3 regions of the Embleya sp. NPDC050154 genome follow, and region 2 is predicted to be linked to each of the others. Evidence: riboswitches for the same ligand, from Rfam matches in the RefSeq annotation. Region 2 holds a riboswitch; each other region holds the start of a gene.
The links. A riboswitch is a leader RNA that binds a small molecule or an ion and turns the genes downstream of it on or off. The one in region 2 is predicted to bind cyclic di-AMP.
Positions count from the first base shown of each region.

Region 1: linked by a shared signal. The riboswitch ahead of ACIBSV_RS00450 (transglycosylase family protein) and the one ahead of ACIBSV_RS03200 (NlpC/P60 family protein) in region 2 are both predicted to bind cyclic di-AMP.
Region 3: linked by a shared signal. The riboswitch ahead of ACIBSV_RS34105 (NlpC/P60 family protein) and the one ahead of ACIBSV_RS03200 (NlpC/P60 family protein) in region 2 are both predicted to bind cyclic di-AMP.

Region 1 covers NZ_JBITJP010000001.1:104,168-109,119, forward strand. The annotation lists gene ACIBSV_RS00440 (MarR family winged helix-turn-helix transcriptional regulator) at 1-206, shown strand, start outside; gene ACIBSV_RS00445 (glycerophosphodiester phosphodiesterase family protein) at 469-1,533, shown strand; gene ACIBSV_RS00450 (transglycosylase family protein) at 1,687-2,916, opposite strand; cyclic di-AMP (ydaO/yuaA leader) riboswitch at 2,949-3,182, opposite strand; gene ACIBSV_RS00455 (hypothetical protein) at 3,490-4,128, opposite strand; gene ACIBSV_RS00460 (DUF1203 domain-containing protein) at 4,317-4,811, opposite strand; gene ACIBSV_RS00465 (hypothetical protein) at 4,880-4,952, opposite strand, start outside.
Region 2 covers NZ_JBITJP010000001.1:694,527-699,478, forward strand. The annotation lists gene ACIBSV_RS03190 (helix-turn-helix domain-containing protein) at 1-137, opposite strand, end outside; gene ACIBSV_RS03195 (NADP-dependent oxidoreductase) at 238-1,158, shown strand; gene ACIBSV_RS03200 (NlpC/P60 family protein) at 1,376-2,350, opposite strand; cyclic di-AMP (ydaO/yuaA leader) riboswitch at 2,357-2,549, opposite strand; gene ACIBSV_RS03205 (TMEM165/GDT1 family protein) at 2,956-3,540, opposite strand; gene ACIBSV_RS03210 (TetR/AcrR family transcriptional regulator) at 3,838-4,407, opposite strand; gene ACIBSV_RS03215 (DMT family transporter) at 4,404-4,724, opposite strand; gene ACIBSV_RS03220 (uridine kinase) at 4,921-4,952, shown strand, end outside.
Region 3 covers NZ_JBITJP010000019.1:216,998-221,949, forward strand. The annotation lists gene ACIBSV_RS34100 (LuxR C-terminal-related transcriptional regulator) at 1-209, shown strand, start outside; gene ACIBSV_RS34105 (NlpC/P60 family protein) at 307-1,392, opposite strand; cyclic di-AMP (ydaO/yuaA leader) riboswitch at 1,402-1,539, opposite strand; gene ACIBSV_RS34110 (hypothetical protein) at 1,884-2,240, shown strand; gene ACIBSV_RS34115 (PIG-L deacetylase family protein) at 2,301-3,020, opposite strand; gene pcrA (DNA helicase PcrA) at 3,178-4,952, shown strand, end outside.

The DNA of each region.
Region 1 (4,952 bases), 590 kb from region 2:
ACGACCGACGGCGGCACGTCATCCAGGTCACCGCCTCCGGACGCGAACTGGTCGCGGAGAGCACCCGGTTGCTGAGCGCGGCCGAGGACGCGTTCTTCGCCGCCGTCTCGGCCGAGGACCGGCGGATCGTGCACGACGCGTCCGGCCGGCTGCTGGCCGCGCATCGTCCCGGGTGGTCCGACGACGGATCCGACGCGAGTTGCTGAGCGGCCGCTTCGGTGCGGCGCCTGGATCGAGGCGCCCGCCGGGCGACTGCGGTTCCACTCGGGCCGGGTTCGGATGCGAGCCCGGGCCGGTCCGGATTCCGGCTCGGGCCCGGATTCACGCTTGCGTCCGGGTACTTCGCCACTTCTTCGTCTCTTCTTCGCCCGACCGCCATGATCCGACTCCCCGCGCATCACTTCGCGCGGGCCAGGGTGTGGGCGTCGACGGTCGATCGTCGTCGACCGGAGCGAGAAGGAGACGTCCATGTCCGGATGGAAGACCGTCACGGCCGCGATCCTGGCCGGGGCCGCCGTTGTCGCCGCCCCGGGAACGGCCGCCGCCGCGGATCGTCACGGTGGCCACCACCGCAAGTCCTTCGACCTCCAGGCGCACCGAGGCGGTCTCGGGCTGACCGTGGAGAGCACGCTCGCGTCCTTCGCCAAGGGTCTGGACCTGGGGGTGTCCACGCTCGAACTGGACGTCCAGATCACCGAGGACGGCCGGGCCGTGGTCACCCACGACCGCAAGGTCGACGGACGCAAGTGCGCGGACACCAAGCCGGTACGCGCCGGCGACCCGGAGTTCCCCTACGTCGGCAAGTACGTCAACACGCTCAGCCTGGCGCAGGTCCGCACGCTGGACTGCGGATCGCGGCAGTTCCCCGGCTTCCCCGCGCAGACCACCTCGCCCGGAGCCCGAATGCCGCTGCTCACCGAGGTGTTCGACCTGGTCAACCGCCGGCACGCGCGCGGCGTGAAGCTCAACGTGGAGACCAAGGTCGAGGCCGGCGCGCCGCAGGAGACCGCGCCGCGCGAGCAGTTCGTACAGGTCGTGGCGCGCGAGGTGCGCCGGGCCGGGCTGTTGCGCCAGGTCACCGTGCAGAGCTTCGACTGGGGCGCGCTCAAGCGCATGCGGCAGGTCGAACCGCGCCTGCCCCTGGTCGCGTTGACCAACTACGACTTCCTCCAGGTCGGCAAGCCCGGCGCCTCGCCCTGGCTGGGCGGCCTGGACATCGACGACTTCGACGGCGATCCGCTGCGCGCGATCTCCTCGTTCGGCGCCGGCACGTTCTCGCCCGTGCACGGCTTCCCGCAGGACGGCAAGGTCACCGACCCGAACTACCGTCCCTACGTGACCCGCGACATGGTCGCCCGGGCACACGCGTCGGGCATCAAGGTCGTGCCGTGGACCGTCGACGACCCGGCGACCATGGCCAAGCTGATGGACGACGGCGTGGACGGTCTGATCACCGACTACCCTGACCGGCTGCGGGAGTTGATGGCCGCACGTGGGCTGTCGCTGCCCAAGCGCTACCCGGCGCGCGGCTGATCGGCGCGATCCGCCGGAGACTTCGGCGTCCGCAGGGGTGGGGACGCCGAAAAGGGCCGGGCCCGTCGACACTCGGTCGACGGGCCCGGCCCTGGTACGGCTACCGCGTTGGTGTGGCTATCGCGGTGTGGTTACCGCCTGATGACGCTCGGCTCAGAGGTTGACGCCGTGCGCGCGCAGGTAGGTGACCGGGTTGATGCCGCTGCCGTAGTTCGGCGTGGTGCGGATCTCGAAGTGCAGGTGCGGGCCGGTCACGTTGCCGGTCGCGCCGGAGAGGCCGATCTGCTGACCGGTGCTCACCGTGGCGCCGACACGCACGCCGATGCTGGACAGGTGGGCGTACTGCGAGTACTTGCCGTCCGCGTGCTTGATCACGATCTCGTTGCCGTAGGCGCCGCCGTTGCCGGCCTTGACCACGGTGCCCGAGGTGATCGCCTTCACCGAGGTGCCGGTGGCGGCCACGAAGTCCTGGCCGGTGTGGCTGCCGCTGGACCACAGCTTGCCGCCGGTGCCGAACGCGGTGCCCAGGCCGCCCTTCACGGGAGCGACGTAACCGGACGCGTTGGCCGTGGTGGACTCGGCCTTGGCCGAGGACTCCTTGGCCGCGACCGGGGCCTTCTCCTTGACCTCGACCTTCGGCGCGACCTTCACGGACGCCGTGGTCTTGGTCTCGGTCTTCGGCGCGGCCGGAGCGGTCTCGGTCTTGGTGCTGCCGGACTCGGTCGAGGCCGAGGCCTTACCGGAGAGCGAGAGCTTCTGACCGATCTGGATGACGTTCGGGTTGCCACCGATCACCGAGCGGTTGTCGGCGTACAGCTTGTGCCAGCCGCCCTCGACATCCTTGGCGGCGGCGATCTTGGAGAGCGTGTCGCCCTTGACCACGGAGTACGAGGTGCTGGTCGACGCGGACTTCGCGGCGGCCGCCGGGACGACCTCGATCTTCGGGGCCGGAGCGGACTCGGCCGGCTTCTCGGCGGCCTTCGGGGTGACCTTGACCGTGGACTTGGTGCCGGGCGAGACGGCCGGCGCGGCGCTGCCCTTGGTCAGGCCCGCCGGGCCGGAGGTGTTCGGCCAGGCGCCGGGACCCTGTACGGCGAGAACCTTCTCGGCGATGGCGATCTGCTGGTCCTTGGTGGCCAGGTCGGCACGCGGGGCGTACTGCTGACCGCCGAACTCGTTCCAGGTGCTGATGGTGAACTGCAGACCACCGTAGAAACCGTTGCCGGTGTTGATGTGCCAGTTGCCCGAGCTCTCGAGCATGGCGACCTTGTCCCAGGTGGAGACGGAGGCGGCGTTGGCGGTGGCGAGACCGGTGACCAGCGGGGCGGCGACGATCGCGCCGGCCATGCCGAGGGTCAGCGCGAGACGCGTCTTCTTGGGCATGCGGGCAGGGGTGATGAACGACTGCACGAAGATTTTTCCTTCTCCCACGCCTACGAAGTGAGCTGTCGGATTCGGGCTGGAGAGTCTCGCCCGGCCGTGTTCGGCCCTCCTGAGGAAGGGACGGGCACGGCTTCACCCCAAGCCGTCGTCATGGGCGTCCGTGTCACGGACGCCCGGGACGGCATTCCACTTGGTTCCCCCGCTCCTGCCTTTCGGGTTTCGTACCGTGGCCTCGCTCCGGCGGCAGGATTCGGCGAACCGGGAGACCATTTCGCCGAGCACCGGACCGGTGTGGCGAAGCACCAAACTACGCACACCCTCGACTCGGATCCAAACATCACGTTTCGCCGAAACAGAAGAATCAGGGCGGAAGGGTGGAATATCGGGACCTAAAGTCCCGAGAAGCGTACGCATTGTGCCCGAATCGATGACATATAGTGGGTATTCGATTACTCAGGGCAGGAATCGTGAAAAGACGGTTTACGGTGCGTACGACCTCCTGACCATCGGTACCCGGCATGTGACGTGCGCCATAGAGAGGGTCGATGGCCGCCCGATATGTACCGCTATCGGTCAGCCGAAAACCAGAGATGCCCCGGTGGCGGCGCCCAAGAGCGCACCAGCCACGGCTTGCGCGACGGTGTGGTGACGCAGTGCGACACGCGACCAGCACACGACGCCGACCGCGAGATAACCGGTCGACCACCACGGTCCGCCCGCGACGGCGAGCAACGCGACGATGCCGGACGCGACCGCGCAGTCGACGCTGATCTTCCACGCCGCGTTCACCACCAGCAGCACCACCGTCATGCCCCACAGCGCGAACATCGCGAACACCAGCCGGGACGGCGCGCCGGCGCCGAGCATGACCGCCGCGCCGATGCCGATCGAGGCCAGGATCACCGCGAAGATGCGCGGACGCTGCCGGCGGTCCACCACGTGCCGGTCGCCCCAGGTACCGCGGCGACGCTCCCACTCGATGTACCCGGCCGGAACGATGCCCGCGCACAGTGCCGCGAACAGACCCCATCCGGCGCCGGTCCACGAGTGGGCGACGAGCGCACCGAAACCGGACAGTCCGGCAAGGATGGTGTTGCGCGGCTGGAGGATGTCGGTGACCACCTGGGCGGCGCCCCGGACACGGCCCGGACCGGGAGCGGCGGTGTGCGCCGCGACCTGGGCCGACGGGCTCCGCACGACTGCGTTGTCCATCCGCGTACGGTAGCGATCGGCTCGGAGCCGCCCGCGCGCGGGCCGGTACGGAATCCGGCCCGACACGGTGATCGTCCCGGGCGTGGCCGAGACCGGCGCGACGGTGTCGCCGCCCCGGTGGACGCGCCGGCGCCGGGCGCTCGCCCCCGGCGCCGGGGGCGAGCGCCACCGGGGATCCGGTCGTGGGATCAGCGGTCGGGGGTGGACGGGCGGACGATGGTGGACATGTAGCAGCCGTAGGTGATGTTGCGGCAGTGGATCTCGGTCACCTCGGGGTCGGCGAGGATCTCGGCGAGGGCGGGCTCGGGGTTGTCGGTGTCGTGGAGGCGTGAGGTGGGGTGGATCCGTCCCCGGGCGTCGTAGGCGCGAAAGACCTGGGGCCGGGCCCGCCACTGGGGCGGGTAGGCGTCGGTGCTCGGGCCGGGGCAGGCGTCGGCGTGCGCGAAGACCGGGCCGATCTCGCGGTACGGGCTCGCCGGGAGCGGCGGTTCGTAGCCGAACAACATGAGCCGCTCGCCCGGCTCGGCGTCGCGCAGGCAGCAGCGCAACGGTTCGCCGCCGCCGGCCGTGTGCGATTCGACCGGGTGGCCGGAGACGTCCAGGCCGGTGGCCCGGACCGAGGCGAGGAGCTCGGCGGGGATCGCTCGGACGACGAAGGTGCGGGTATCCGCGGTGGTGGTCATGCCTCCAGCGTGGACGCGGCCGGGACACGGTGCCGGCGGCAATCGGACACCTCGTTCGGCACCCGGCCTCACCCGGCTCGACCGTCGAGACGACACCAATCCCGGCGGTAGGACGCCCAGTCCGTGTCGGTCGCGGCGAAG
Region 2 (4,952 bases):
ACGGGGCCCGCCCCGCAGATGACGAGCTCGTACCAACTCTCCACCGGGACCGGCGGGGCCGAGCCGAAGAGCTCGTGGGCCAAGGCCAGTTCGAAGTGCAGGATCCCGTCGGCGACGGCTATCGCGACTGTGCTCACGTCCGGAAGTGTACGCATCATGTCGTTCCGGACGCTCGCGCGGGGCGCCGGGTGGTCGACACGATGTGGGGGTTGGTCTTTCGGACGGAAGGCAAGTGACATGCGCGCTGTCGGTCAGGATGTGCTGGGTGGTCCCGAGGTGTTGCGGGAGTTCGACCTGGAGCGGCCGGCGCCCGGCCCGAGCGAGGTACTGGTCCGGGTGCACGCGGCGGGCGTCAATCCGACCGACTGGATACATCGGGCCACGGGCCTGATCCTGGGCGAACCGCCGTTCGTGCTCGGGTGGGACGTGTCGGGCGTGGTGGAGGCGGTGGGCCTGGGGGTGACGATCCATCGACCGGGGGACGAGGTGTTCGGCATGCTGAGCTACCCGTACGGCAACGGGGCGCACGCCGAGTACGTGGTTTCGGCGGCCCGCCACGTGGTGCGCAAGCCCGCCAACATCGACCACGTGCAGGCCGCCGCGCTGCCCTTGGCCGCGGTCACCGCCTGGCAGGCCCTGGTGGACACCGCGGAACTGCGGGAAGGGCAAAGGGTGTTGATTCACGCCGCGGCGGGCGGGGTCGGTCATCTGGCGGTACAGATCGCCAAGGCGCGCGGCGCGTACGTGATCGGCACCGCGAGCGCGGCCAAGCACGACTTCGTCCGCGGGCTGGGCGCCGACGAGATGATCGACTACACCACGACCGACTTCGCCGACGTCGTGCGGGACGTGGACGTCGTGCTGGACGGCGTCGGCGGCGAGTACGGTCCCCGCTCGCTACGGACGTTGCGCCGGGGCGGCGTGCTCGTCGCCATCGTGAACAACGTCAGGGACCTGGACGTCGAGCGGTACGGGGTCCGGGCCGAGGAGATGCTCGTCGAGGCCGACCACGCGGCCATGCGGCAGGTCGCGGACCTGGTCGAGGCGGGGCGACTGCGCGCCGCGATCGACTCGGTGTTCCCGCTGGCCGACGCGGCCAAGGCGCACGAGCGCGGGGAGACGGGCCGGGTCACGGGCAAGATCGTCCTGACGCTCTGACGCTCTGACGCTCTGACGCTCTGACGCTCTGACGCTCTGACGCCCGCGCCCCGGTCCGCCCGCCCGCCGGGACCGGCGCGTTCGCCGAAACGCACGCCGGCGCCGCGCGCTCCGACCGTCGTCGGAGGGCACGGCGCCGAAGGCGCGTCCCACTATGCGGTTGTGTCACCGCCGCCGGAGCACGTGTGCGCCGGCGGCGGCGGTTTGCCCGGTTCGATCAGGCCGGGCGGGTGGCGCCGGCGATCGGCATGGTGTTGATCGAGGCGATCTCGACCGACTTGCGCGGGTTCGGGGCGTGCACCATCTTGCCGTCGCCGATGTAGATGCCGACGTGGCTGATGCCGGAGTAGAAGAACACCAGGTCGCCGGGCTGCAGGTTGGCGACCGACACGCGCGTGTCGGCGGCGAACTGGTCGTTGGTCACGCGGGGCAGCGAGATGCCCGCGGACTTGTACGCGGCCTGGACCAGACCCGAGCAGTCGTACGCGTTGGGGCCGGTGGCGCCGTACACGTACGGCTTGCCGATCTGCGCCTTGGCGAAGGCCACGGCCTGGGCGGCCTTGCTGCTCGACGCGGTCGAGGAGCCGCCGGTCGGCGCCTGGTTGCCCTTCGAGCCGCCGGTGGCGGGCTTGGCGGGGGCCTTGGCGGCGGGCTTGACCGACACGTCGGCCGACGGCTTGCTCGCCGGCTTGGGGGTGGTCTTGCCGGGCGTGACGGAGGTCTTGGGCTGGACCTTGATGCTCGGCTTGGCGGGCGCGGCGGCCTTGGGTGCCGCGGGCGCCGAGCCGTCCAGCCGCAGGGTCTGGCCGATCTCGATCAGGTCCGGGCCGGACAGCAGCACGTCGCGGTTGAGCTCGTACAGGCTCTGCCAGCCGCCGTTGACCTGGTTGGTCTGGGCGAGCCGGAACAGCGTGTCGCCGGCCTGGACCACGTAGCGGGCCTTGTCGGCGGCCGTGTCGGTCTCCGGCGCGGCGGGCGCGGCCTGGACCGGGGCCGCGTCGACCGCCGCGGTGGGGGTCGCCGACAGCACGGTGGAGGGGGACTGCTCGGAGGTGGAGGGGGCCTGCGCCGGGGCGGCACCGGCGGTGGCGACCGGGAGCACGACACCCATGCCGGCGATGCCCACCGCCGCGACGAAGCGGCGGACGTTGGTGGGTCGAGCGGCACGATGGCGAGCGTTTGTGGACAGCATGAAATGGGGTCCTCTCCTGTCGCCTACGAGGTGAGCTGTCGGATTCGGACTGGAGCAGCCCGGTCGCGTTACGCGACTTCACCCCTAGCCGTCACCGGAACGATCCCGGCCACGGCGATTCACCTGGTTCCCCCGCTCCCGTCGGATTCTTCGATGTAGACCTCCCGCTGCCGGCGACGGGATTCGGCGTACCGGCGACAGGGTTCACCCGAAAGGTGAATCGGCGAGAAAGGTAGGCAATGCGGATGCCTGATCACAACCGAAACCCCGACTTCGCCCTGCGGGTAAAGGCGGAATAAAAGCGACATCTCTCCCGTGTTCGGCTCCGGGGTACCGGTGATGACGAGGGGATATCTCGGAGAGTGGTGTGATCGTGCGGTAACGGAAAATAGTCGAGACTCGTCGCGGAGCGCGGAAAATGAATTGCGGCTCGAAGTCGGCTATATAATTTATGTCCGTTTTATCCATGCGGCCTACATCACATTTCGGGCAACCGATCGACTGGTCGTGCCGGACATGCCGGCGATGCACCCATCCGTCCCGCCGCCGTCGGGTGACCGCGGCGCGGGCGCCATCCGCAGGGGCGAGGCATCACCGGGGGCGGGTCAGCCGGTGAACACCTCCACCAGCGACCAGATCGCCAGCCCGAGCATGCACAGGCCGCCGATCCGCTGCACCGTTTGCAGCGGGACGCGCTTGGCGATGAACCGCCCGGCGAGCAGGGCCAACGCGGACACCGACATCAGTGCCGCGGCCGAGCCGATCGCGGTGGACCAGGTGCCGTTCGTGGCGGCCAGGTTGGCCGTGGTGATCTGGGTGAGGTCGCCCCACTCGCTGATGAACACGGCCGTGAAGGCGGTCGCGAAGACCGGCCGGAAGCCGGTCACGCTCTTGCCCGCGGTGTCCTCGTCGTCCTCGCCCGCACCGCCGCGCAACAACATGAAGGCGCCGAAGCCGAACAGGGCGGCGGAGACGAGCTTGACGATCCAGCCGGGGAGCAGGCCGAGCAGGCCGCCCGCGCCGACGGCGAGGGCGACGTGCACGACGAACGCGGTCGAGGTGCCGAACCACACGTAGAGCGGACGCATGCGGGTGCCCATGGCAAGCGACGCGAACATCGTCTTGTCCGGGAGCTCGGCGAGGAAGATCAGCCCGAAGGCGGTCAGGATCGCCAGAAGGTCGAGGTGCATTCCGGGTGGCTTTCTGCGAGAGCCGGGCCCCGGGTCTTCACGAAGCGCCGCACGGCAACCGGAGGACCACTCGGCCCGGCACGACGGGGTACATCCACGAGAAGACGAGGATGCGTCGATGCCTGGCCGAAGGTCTCGCCCACCCGTGTCGAGCACGGGCCCGGCCACCGGGAGTCCGAGGACTCCAGCATGTCGACGACCGGTTCACGGGGCTACTCCCCTTCGCGGTGCCGACCCTACCGCACCCGGCGTCGGCGCCGGCCCGGCCGCTCCCGGCGCACCGGGCCGTTTCGACGCCTACGACGACCCGTTCACCGACGAAGACCCGCCCTCGTCCAGGACCCGGGCCAACGACCAGCGCAACTGCCTCTCGTCCAGCGTCGTGTCCAGCGTCAGCACCTGCAGCATGGTCCCGTCCAGCACGGCGAGCGCGGCGGCGGCGGCGCGCGGTCCGACCCGGACGGACAGGAAGTCGCCGACGCCCTCGACCCAGGCCAGGGCGAACCCGCGCAGTTCCGGGCTGCGGGCGGCGGCCAGGTACAACTCGTACTCGACCAGCGCGCGCGAGCGGTCCGCGAGGTATTCCGCGGTGAGCGCGGTGAGCACGCCGGGCAGGTCGTTCGCGTCCCGCGCACGCCGTACCCACTCCTCCAGCAGCCGCACCGTCTCCGCCGACGCGTGCGCGAGCGCGGCGGCGACCAGGTCGTCGAGCGAGGCGAAGTAGTACGTGGTCGCTCCCAACGGGACGCCCGCCCGGGCCGCGACCAGGCGATGCGTGGTGTTGCCCACGCCCACCTCCGCGATCACCTCACACGCGCCGCGCACGATCCGCAGTCGCCGACCCTCAGGGTCCCTGGCCGCGGTCAATGCGCACCACCCAGGTTCAACACCACGACTCCCGCGATCACCAACGCCATCCCGAACGCCTTGAGCAGCGTCACCGGCTCGTTCAGGAACACCGCGCCGACCAGCGCGATGGCCACCGTCCCGAGTCCGGACCAGATCGCGTACGCCGTGCCCACCTGCAACTGCCGCAACGACAGCGTCAGCAGGTAGAAGGCACCCGCGTACCCGCCCAGACACGCCAGCGTCGGCCACAGCCGGGTGAACCCGTCGGTGCTCTTCAGCAGACTGGTCGCGATCACCTCACACGAGATCGCCAGCCCCAGGAACAGCCAGGCCACGGGCCTCTCCCTCCGAGTGGTACAGATGTACAAGTACAAATGTACAAGAGTGCTCGGCCCGGGTGATCGGAGCCCTCGTCTCGGCCGCGGGCCGGGACCGAGTCGGACCCGGCCCGACTCGGCCGGGGGCCGGCCCGGAACCGACCCGGCTCGCGGCCGACCTCGGGTCTCCCTCACCGGTGGATAGGCTGCTTCGATGCCCATCGAACGGCCGGATCGCATTCGAGG
Region 3 (4,952 bases), on a different contig from region 2:
CGATCGACGAGGACCTGGACCGACTCACCCAGCGCGAGCGCGAGGTGCTGCGGCTGATCGCGCGCGGCTACGCGTACAAGGAGATCGCCCGGCGGCTGGTCATCTCGGTCAAGACGGTGGAGACCCATGTGTCCGCCGTACTGCGCAAGTTGCAGCTCTCCAACCGGCACGAGCTGACCCGCTGGGCGACCGACCGCCGGCTGGTCTGACCGGACCGGCGGTATACCCCGGCACACACGACGGCGCCCGTCCTCGGAACGAATCCGAGGACGGGCGCCGTCGACGTGTCGCCGGTGTCCCGTGGGCCTAGCCGGGTCGAATGGCCGCGAGGAACGGCATCGAGTCCAGCGGCGCCTTGGTCACGGTCTTGCCCGGACGCGGGGCGTGCACGATCTGGCCGTTGCCGATGTACATGCCCACGTGCCGGTTGTCCGAGTAGTAGAACACCAGGTCGCCCGGCTGGAGGGCGCTCTTGGCGATCTTGGGACCGTCGTTGATCTGGGTCCAGGTGGTGCGGCTGAGCGAGACGTTCGCCGCCTTCCAGGACGCCTGGGTCAGGCCGGAGCAGTCGAACGAGCCGGGGCCCTCGGCGCCGGAGACGTACGGCTTGCCGATCTGCGCCAACGCGTAGCTGATCGCGGCCTGGGCCCGGCCGGAGGCCGGGATGTTGGTCGCCGGCGCGGTGTCCTTCTCCTTGTCCCGCGAGCTGCGGTCGGGCGTACGCGAGGTGTCGCCCGCGTGCTCGTCCGAGTCGAGGACTTCCTTCTTCTGCTGCTCGGTGAGCGTGTTCAGCAGCCGCTGGGCCTCGGAGAGCTTGGCCTGGATGTCGGCCTTGTTCTTGTTCAGCTCGGTCCGCAGCTTCTCCAGTTCCGCGAGCTGCGAGGAGGCCTCGGTGCGGTCCTGCTGGAGAACTCGGGCCTGCGCCGCGATCTGCTTCAGCTTGGCGGCCTGCTGGCCGTCGAGCTGGGACATCATCTGCGACTTCTGCAGGTAACCCTCGGGGTCGCCGCTGAGCGCGAGCGAGAGCGACGGCGGCAGGCCGCCGCTGCGGTACTGGTTGGCCGCCAGGACACCGATCTGGTCGCGCAGGGCGTTCAGCGCGGCCTGTTCCTCGGCGATCCGGGCCTGCGTCTGGTTCGCGGTGCCCTGCTGCTTGGTGATCTGCTCCTCGACGCCGTTGGCGGCGTCGGTGGCCTTGATCACGTCGCTGTGCAGTTGGTTGACGCGTTCCTTGGTCTGCTGGAACGACTGCGCGGGATCCGCGCTCGCGGTGCCGGCGAAGGTCATCACGCCGGTCATCGTCGCCGCGGCCGTGACGACGGTCGCTGCGGTACGGACGGCGGTGCGCGGCTTGGGCTTGCGGTGCTGCCCGGGTCGACGTTGGGACGCCACTGGTGGCGGGTCTCCTTCCTCGGCCGCCTACCGGGTTAGCTGACGGGTTCGGGCGGAAGAAGGCGCCCTACGGTGCCGGAGCACCGATTCACCCCAGGGACTGCGAGGGTCCCCGGTTCCGGCTTCTCGTCGCGACGACGGTGGTCACCCACCGTCACCGAAACGCGTCCCCGAATTCGGCGGAGGCGATCGTGTCGACCGGGTGGCCGACGTCGAGCCGATCGCCTGTCGCAGAACACTAGTCACAGGCGTGTCACGACCATCACCATTGGCCTCTGCATTGCCAAAACTTTACCAAGGTCACCGTTTCCTTCTCCCCGTATCACGGGAAAAGCGCCCGGATTCCCGAAAGTCGATCTTGAGCCGTTTGGCGCATATTGCCGGCGTATGACCAACCGGAAGGTCCCTTATCGGCCGCCGGCTAAGCTGCGACCCGCAACGACGACGGCGTCCCGGGCGCCGCGCGAGGAGCCGACGAGGAGTTGTACGACGTGGACGTTCTGCGGCAGATCCTGCTGGTCCTGCACATCGTGGGCATTGCGTCCCTGCTCGGCGGCTTCCTCACCCAGATGTCCGGGCTGCGCACCGGCGACGTGCGGATCGTGCCCGCGATGACGCACGGTGCGCTGACCATGCTCGTCACCGGTCTGGCGCTGGTCGGGGTGGTCCAGGCGGGCCTGGACCAGGACGTGGACAACGCCAAGATCGGCACCAAGCTGGTGATCCTGCTGGCGATCCTGCTGCTGGTCTGGGGCAATCGCGCCGCGGACCGGGTCTCCCCGAAGGTCCTCGGCGCGATCGGCCTGCTGACCGTGGCGAACATCGCCATCGCCGTCATGTGGACCTGAGCCGGCGCCGGGCCCGCCGGCTCACCGCCCAGGCGCGTCCTCGATCTCTCGCCGAATGCGCTAGGCGGTGTCCACCACCCGGAACACCTCGGCCATCCGCCCCGCGCCCAGACCGAACCGCAGGGCATTGCGGCCGAGCATCCCGGTGACCTCCTCGCGCAGCCCGGACAGATGACTCGTCTGACTCGCGTGCGACAACAGCGCCGCCATCTTGCGCTCGAACACCGCGCTCACCTCGACCGCGTGGTCCGGATCCCCCGTCGGCGACAACCACGTCTCCGGCACGGTCCACTCCCGCAGTCCCTCCGCGTCCAACAGCTCGGGGTGCGCGAAGGGGTTCCGGGCGTCCGGGTAGATCGCCCGCATCGCCGCCTCGCCCGCCTCCAGATGATCCGGATGGCTGGGCGCGAGCCGCGTCCAGTCCCGCTCGGGGCTGGGGATCACCATGCGCTGCGGCCGCACCTGCCGAATCACCCGGGTGATGTCGCGCCGCAGTTCGAGGGTCGCGGCCAACCGCCCGTCCGGGTAGCCGAGCCAGTGGAGCCGCTTCACCCCCACGTGCGCCGCCGCCGCGGTCTGCTCGGCCCGCCGGATCCCGCCGATCTCGGATCGCGGCACCGCCGGGTCGAAGCCGCCCGCGTCCCCGTCGGTGACCAGGCAATAGCTCACCTCGATGCCGGCCTCGGTCCAGGTCGCCACCGTCCCCGCCGCCCCGTAGTCGATGTCGTCCGGGTGCGCGGCCAACACCAGCACCCGTTCCACGTCACGATCGTCCAGCACGATGTACTCCCTTGATCGGATCGATCCCCGACCGGTGATCCACCGATCCCGATCGACGTGATGCCGGCGGCGAAAACCCGTCGTCGGCGCAATGATCTCCGCTCTGTACAAAGGGCCGAGCACGACTCGCTTGTTACCCACCTAGACTCGGGGAACGATGAGCAGCCTCTTCGACGACATCCCCCTGCCCGGTTTCGAGACCGCGGCCAAGAAGTCCCCCACGAGCCCCGCGGACGACATCCCGCTGCCGCCCGAGCCGGACGAGAACCACGTGTACGGCCTTCCGGAGGACTATCCGGACGACCTGTACGAAGGGCAGTACGCACCGCCGCCCGAACCGCGCGACGCCTACTACCGCAACGGCGCGCCGCGCCCGGTCGTGGATCCGGCGCGGCTGCTGGACGGAATGAACCCGCAGCAGCGCGCCGCGGTCGTGCACGAGGGGTCCCCGCTGCTCATCGTGGCCGGCGCGGGCTCCGGCAAGACGCGCGTGCTGACCCACCGGATCGCGTATCTGCTCGCGGCCCGGGACGTGCACCCCGGCGAGATCCTGGCGATCACCTTCACCAACAAGGCCGCCGCCGAGATGCGCGAACGGGTCGAGGCGCTGGTCGGGCCGCGCACCCGGGCCATGTGGGTGTCCACGTTCCACTCGGCGTGCGTACGCATCCTGCGGCAGCAGTACAAGAAGCTCGGCATGAGCTCGTCGTTCTCCATCTACGACTCCGCCGACCAGCAGCGGCTGATGGCGATGGTCTGCCGCGACCTGGACCTGGACCCGAAGAAGTTCCCGCCGCGCAAGTTCAACGCCCAGGTCTCCAACCTCAAGAACGAGCTGGTCGACCACGAGGACTTCGCGGCGAAGGCGATCAACGAGACCGAGCGCATACTCGCTCAGGCGTACACGATGTACCAGGAGCGGCTGCGCCAGGCCAACGCGCTGGACTTCGACGACCTGATCATGACCACGGTGCATCTGCTCCAGGCGTTCCCGGACGTCGCGGAGCACTACCGGCGGCGTTTTCGACACGTGCTGGTCGACGAGTACCAGGACACCAACCACGCGCAGTACACGCTGGTGCGCGAACTGGTCGGCGGCGCGGCGGGCAGCGGCCCCCGGCGCACGGTCGACGGCGACCTGGTGAACCCTGCCGAGGCGGGCCTGGCCGAGATCGAACCGGCCGAGCTGTGCGTGGTGGGTGACGCGGACCAGTCGATCTACGCGTTCCGCGGCGCGACCATCCGCAACATCCTCGACTTCGAGGCCGACTACCCCGACGCCACGACGATCCTGCTGGAGCAGAACTACCGCTCGACGCAGACCATCCTCAGCGCGGCCAACGCGGTGATCGAGCGCAACAGCAATCGGCGCGCGAAGAACCTGTGGACGGACGCCGGCGAGGGCACCCCCATCGTCGGGTACGTCGCCGACGACGAGCACGACGAGGCCCAGTTCGTCGCGGACGAGGTGGACCGGCTCACCGACGCGGGCAAGACCAAGCCGGGCCAGGTCGCGGTGTTCTACCGGACCAACGCCCAGTCCCGCGTGTTCGAGGAAGTCTTCATCCGGGTCGGGCTGCCGTACAAGGTCGTCGGCGGTGTGCGCTTCTACGAGCGCCGCGAGGTCCGGGACGTGCTCGCCTACCTGCGGCTGCTGGCCAACCCGGACGACACCGTCTCGCTGCGGCGGATCCTGAACGTGCCCAAGCGCGGCATCGGCGACCGGGCCGAGGCGTGCCTGGAGGTGCTCGCCACCCGCGACCGGATCCCGTTCGCCCAGGCACTGCGCCGCGCCGAGGACGCGCCGGGCCTGGCCAAGCGGTCCGCCAACGCGGTCAAGGGCTTCGTGCAACTGCTCGACGACCTCACCGCGGTCGTGGACGGCGGCGCGGGCCCGGCGACCGTGCTGGAGGCGATCCTGGAACAGACCGG